Prochlorococcus marinus XMU1402: one gene and its partner. The protein of the gene in region 1 interacts with the protein of each later gene in a pairwise test. Links are inferred from orthologs where the notes say so. Each region holds a gene or a part of one and is shown in the gene's direction. Other genes may lie near its edges.

Region 1 (3,047 bases):
TTTTTCAAAATTATCTTTTAATTGCTTTTCAATATCTTTCCTTAATTCTTTTAATGATTCTTTGTTACCAGACTGTTTTGCAAAATCATCATTAAGTTCAGGTAATTCTTTTTCCTTGAGATCTTTAAGTTTAACTTCAAATATAGCTTGTTTGCCTCTTGAATCCTCATGAGAATAATCTTCAGGAAATTTAAGGTTTAGGGTTTTAGTATCACCAATTTTCATCTTTACGATTCCCTCAACGAAACCGGGAATCATTTTATTCTTTTCTAATTCAAGATCCATTGATTCACTTGTTCCACCATCAATCTCTTTACCAGAATCTTTATATTTTCCTTTGAAACTAACTACAGCAATATCACCCAATTTCGCTGCTCTATTGCTTACTGGGATAATATTTGCAAACTGATTTCTAGATTTTTCTAGAGCTTCATCTACTGACTTAGGATCAAACTTAGTTTTTGAGATTTCAACACTAAGTCCTTTGGATTTTTTTAGTTTTATTTCGGGGGCAATGTCAGTTTGAAGAGTAACCTTAAGTGATTTTTCAGGACTAAATTTTGCAAGTAAAGATTCAAAGCCATCTACCAATTCTGGTTCACTAAGAGGCTCAATAGATTTAATTTTTAATGCTTCTTGCCATGATTTATCAATTATTTTTTCTAGAGCAGATGCATGTAATTGTGTTATTCCAATTCTTTGGATTAGAACTTGTTTAGGAATCTTACCAAGTCTAAATCCTGGAATTTTAGCCGAACGACTAATAGTGCTGATTGTCTCATTAATAAAGGTTTTGCATGTCTCCGATGGTATTTCTAATTCAAATGAAATTCTACTTTGAGGCAGAGGAGTTGTTTTGACTATTAATTCTTCTTTAGCCATGTTTTTGTGTAATTATTGCTATAAAGACGTAACTTAATTATTTCACATTATGTGATTTCCTTGAAAGTAAATTTTTTGATAAAGTAAAAAAAATAGTCAATCTATTAATAAAAATCATTTTTAAAGTGTGAGACAATCTCCGTTTTTGCCTAGTAGGCCATTAAAAGTTGCTGTTTTAGGATCTTCAGGTGCTGTGGGATCTGAATTACTCAGAATTCTTGAACAACGTAATTTCCCAATATCAGAACTGGTTTTGCTTTCATCAGAGAGGTCAGAAGGGAAAAAGATTATTTGGAAAGGTGAAGAATTAGTCACAAAAAAAACCACTAAGGAAGAATTTTTAAATCTTGATTTAGTTTTAGCTTCAGCTGGTGGAAATATTTCAAAAAAATGGTTGTCTACAATTATGGAACAAAATGCTCTAATGATAGATAATTCAAGTGCTTTTAGATTAGATAAGAATGTACCTCTTGTAGTTCCTGAAGTAAATGCTAGTGAAGTACTCAATCATGATGGGGTAATAGCAAATCCAAACTGCACTACTATTTTATTGTCATTAGTTTTAGCTCCGTTAAATAAACTTTCGACTATTCAAAGAGTTGTAGTCTCAACATATCAATCTGTAAGTGGTGCAGGGCAATTAGCGATGGAGGAACTAAAAATTTTAACTGAACAATTTCTTCATGGTAATCCTCAAAAAAGTGAAGTTTTGCCATACTCTCTTGCTTTTAATTTGTTCTTACATAATTCTCCCATGCTTGAAAATAATTACTGCGAAGAAGAGATGAAAATGGTTAATGAGACCAGAAAAATATTAAATATTGCTGATTTAAAGCTCTCTGCTACATGTGTTCGAGTCCCAGTACTTAGAGCACATTCTGAATCAATCAATATTGAATTTGCTGGGGTAGTTGAGCCTAAAGATGCTCTTGAAGAATTAAAAAAATCTCCTGGAATTGAAATAATTGAGGATTATAAAAATAATAGATTTCCTATGCCAAACGACGTGATGGGAAGGGATAATATTGCTGTTGGCAGGCTAAGAACTGATATAAGTCATCCTAATGGACTAGAATTATGGTTATGTGGAGATCAAATAAGGAAAGGAGCAGCACTTAATGCTGTTCAAATAGCTGAGTTATTAATTCCAAAAAAATGATTACAGACAAAACTGAGTGTAATAATCCACTATTTGGAAGAATATTGACTGCAATGGTTACTCCATTTACTGAAAATGGAGATGTAGATTTTGAACTAGCTATAAAACTCTCAAATTATCTTTTTGAGAATGGTTCCGATGGAATTGTACTATGCGGAACTACTGGAGAATCTCCGACTCTTTCATGGGCGGAACAGCATGATTTATTTATTGCAGTAAAAGGATCTTTGGATTCAAGCTGTAAAGTAATAGTTGGAACTGGTAGTAATTGCACAAGTGAGGCTGTGGAAGCTACAAGAAAAGCATACGACTCTGGAGCCGACGGTGCATTGGTTGTTGTTCCTTATTACAATAAACCACCTCAAGAAGGTCTTTATAGACATTTCAGTTCTATTGCTAATTCTGCCAAGGATTTGCCTCTAATGCTTTACAACATACCTGGAAGGACAGGGTGCAATTTATTACCAGATACTGTGAAGAAACTTATGGATTTCTCAAATATCTTCAGTATTAAAGCTGCAAGCGGTAGAATAGAAGAAGTAACAGAACTAAGAGCTATTTGTGGCTCCGAACTCTCTGTATATAGTGGCGACGATTCATTGTTGCTTCCAATGTTATCTGTAGGTGCTGTAGGAGTAGTAAGTGTTGCAAGTCATTTAGTTGGATTGCAATTGAAAGAGATGATTCATTCTTTTCAAAGTGGAGAAGTTTCCAATGCGCTTGCCATTCATGAAAAACTTCAGCCTCTTTTTAAAGCACTCTTTATGACTACTAATCCAATCCCAATTAAGGCTGCTTTGGAGCTATCGGGATGGAATGTAGGTAATCCAAGAAGTCCTTTGTCACCATTAACAACTGACATGAAAAAACAACTATCTTTTATCCTGAAATCCTTATAATAGGGATTATATTCAACTTGATAATTAAATTTAAATAAACCTTATTTGATTACAAGCAGGCCTTCATAAAATTTCAAAATTATGCAACCAAGTACAAATTCAACTGC
Region 2 (2,937 bases), on another replicon or contig:
GTAGGAAATTCTTTAACAAATACAAGATCTTTATATTGTTCCAGTATGAAATTATTTTCTTTTTTTGCTAAACAAAATAAATTTTTTAGAGACCCTGAAAAAAATGTTATTCCAGAGACCCATTGCGGTGCTCCATATTCAAAGAAATTTCTTTCTACTCTTTTCTTAATAAAAATGCCATCAATTTTACTCACATCTAAAAATAATAAGTTCCACCATCCAGAACTATCTTCAGAACATACTAAAAGTGTCTCACTTATCCAATAAGGTTGAAAAAAAGAAACGTTTTTTTTGAAATTGATCAACTTATTTGAGAACTTTTTTATTTTTTGTATCTCTCCATCTAAGTCAATTTGAGCAAAAAAAAGATCATTTTTTTCCCAGGGCATATTTGGAGAATCCCACTCGATCCAAGAAAGTAAGCTAGCAGAAGTATTAGAAGATAAATCTCCTGCAAAATTTTTAAATTTTTTTATTCGATGAATATCTTGTTTAGTTTTTTGTAAGTTTAAAGAAAATAAATAATCTCTATTATTGATTTCACAAATACCATATAAAAAAAAATTTTCAGAAATGACAAATGAAGAATCGAAATTTCCCTCAATTGATTTAGATAGTTGTCTAGGTTCTTGAACTGAATCAAGATATTGATTGGAACTTCTATCATTTAATGAAACTTCTTTAAAAATTTGAAACCATATTGCCTTGGTTATTTGATCTATCCATATCAAATAAAAATTATTTTTAAAATTTATACATTTATAAGACTTCCCTCCATATCCATGAAAGTTATTTTTAATATTAAATTTTTTACTAGTTAATTTCTGGGGAAACGCCTCTTTGTCATTAAATGGTCTTGCAAAAATGGCATTTTCATTTTGACTTTCACAAACAACATCAATCCAAAAAATGGTGTCCCTTATAATACTTAATTCCTTAAAAGCTTCTTTTTTAGATACAGTTTTCCTAACTTTTAGCTTATCGTCATTACTCATTTAAAAAAATATAAAGAAAGTAAATTAAAGTGCTAATATTTTTATAGCTAAACTCATAACTAAAAACTTTTTCTAACGTGGCAAACCATTTTTCACAACTTGCAAAAAAGTCAATAACAAATGGAAACTCAGAAAAAATTGCAAAAGAGCAAAAAGGTAATCCATCTTTAGAAATTTATAAACTTGGTGATGAAGTATTAAGACAAAACTCCAAAAGAATTACTAAAGTTGACGAATCGATTAGAAAACTTGCTAGAGAAATGCTTCAAAGCATGTATGCAGCTAAAGGAATTGGACTTGCTGCACCTCAAATTGGCATCAACAAAGAGCTTCTTGTCATAGATGTAAATTTTGAAGATTCAGCAGCTGAACCTTTAATATTAATCAATCCAGAAATTACAGACTTTGGAACAACCCTTAATTCATACGAAGAAGGCTGCTTAAGTATACCTGGTGTCTATTTAAATGTAGTGAGACCATCAACTATAAAATTAAAATTTAGAGATGAAATGGGTAGACCACGAAAAATGAAAGCAGATGGACTTCTGGCGAGGTGTATTCAACACGAAATGGATCACTTAAATGGAATATTATTTGTAGATAGAGTTACCTCAAAAGATGATTTGAATAAAGAACTTTTAAAAGAAGGGTTTAACGAAAAAGACGTTATCTCAATTAATTAATTTAATGACTGAAACAACAATATTTCAAAAAATCATTAATGAAGAAATACCCTGCGATAAGCTTTACGAAGATAAGTTGTGTATTGCATTTAATGATATCCAGGCGCAAGCTCCAGTACATTTTTTAGTGATTCCTAAAAAGCCAATAATCAGTTTATTAGAGTGTATTGAAGAAGATGCAAATTTATTAGGGCATCTACTTTTTGTTGGTAGTAAAATAGCTAAATCAAAAAATTTAACTAATTGGAGAACAGTAATTAATACTGGAGCAGAATCGGGACAAACGGTTTTTCATTTACATATTCATTTTTTATCTGGAAGAAAAATGAATTGGCCCCCAGGATAAAACTCTCGAAAGAAATATTTATGGGTTATAAATAAGTAAAAAGTAAAAATGAATACCCCAAATTCTTTAAATACAGATTCTAAAAACTTATTAAATTTAATCTCAAAAAATTGGGACGAGCTAGATGATTCTCTCAAAACTAAGCTAATAAGAATTTGGAGTGTTTTAACTTATAAATGGCAATTACAAATTTTATTTAATTTACCTTTTTTACTATGGTGGGGATTAGATAAATTCCTTCCAAAAGTTCATGAATTTGATGCAACAATCTTGAATTACTTGAATTTACCTGACTGGGCACTTTCACTTATTGGCTTTGGTCAATAGACTTTTAAAAGTTATAATTTAACTTATAAAACTTTTGAGTAATGAATACAGCAGTTAATAATAAATCCAAATTTATATTGCAATTACAAAAATTAAGGAGATTATCTCAACCTTTTTTCTTGCCAATTGAGCAAAATAATGGAATACAATTCATTTGGCTCTTAATCTCGCTTTTATTCTGCGTTGGAGGAATAGTCCTTGTATTACTAACAGGCTTAATTAATTTATTAGAAAATTTTCAACCAGAATTATTAGAAAAATATTTTGAAGGTGTTGTTAGCACTCTTAATACAATTTGGGCTGGAAAATGGGGATTAATCTTCTCTGCATTATTCGTAATAGGTTCTTCAAGTTTCTTTAGTTTTAGACATCAACTAAAAGCAAAAAGATGGATTCATTGGATTTTATTAGGAATAATTGTATTAATGCTACTAGCAATTAATGGTATAAATGCCGGGATTGGTTTTATAGCAAGAGATTTAACTAATGCACTAGTTCAAAGAGAACAAGATGGTTTCTACAGAATTTTAGCAATATACGCATCTTGCTTTATTTTTGCACTACCAATAAGAGCTTTACAAATTTT

What was found. The genes of interacting proteins can lie anywhere in the genome.
Region 2: the proteins of HA141_RS09305 (region 1) and def interact in binary tests that used the Escherichia coli proteins (3 or more experiments, as listed by UniProt). The link is inferred for Prochlorococcus marinus XMU1402 from one-to-one orthologs.

What each region holds. Positions count from the first base shown.
Region 1 is NZ_JAAORD010000002.1:562,188-565,234, reverse strand. Bases 58-3,025 are described here. They hold HA141_RS09305 (aspartate-semialdehyde dehydrogenase), read left to right. Parts: upstream 58-1,009; coding sequence 1,010-2,041; downstream 2,042-3,025. Other genes in these bases: HA141_RS09295 (ribonuclease J), read left to right, coding at 3,022-3,025; dapA (4-hydroxy-tetrahydrodipicolinate synthase), read left to right, coding at 2,038-2,940; tig (trigger factor), read right to left, coding at 58-882. Outside these bases: more of tig, read right to left, coding at 1-57; more of HA141_RS09295, read left to right, coding at 3,026-3,047.
Region 2 is NZ_JAAORD010000001.1:73,184-76,120, reverse strand. The notes cover bases 18-2,875. They hold def (peptide deformylase), read left to right. Parts: upstream 18-1,072; coding sequence 1,073-1,678; downstream 1,679-2,875. Other genes in these bases: HA141_RS00365 (ABC transporter ATP-binding protein/permease), read left to right, coding at 2,393-2,875; HA141_RS00370 (hypothetical protein), read left to right, coding at 2,073-2,351; HA141_RS00375 (histidine triad nucleotide-binding protein), read left to right, coding at 1,683-2,024; HA141_RS00385 (alpha/beta hydrolase family protein), read right to left, coding at 18-995. Also shown: more of HA141_RS00385, read right to left, coding at 1-17; more of HA141_RS00365, read left to right, coding at 2,876-2,937. UniProt on the Escherichia coli protein: Removes the formyl group from the N-terminal Met of newly synthesized proteins. Requires at least a dipeptide for an efficient rate of reaction. N-terminal L-methionine is a prerequisite for activity but the enzyme has broad specificity at other positions.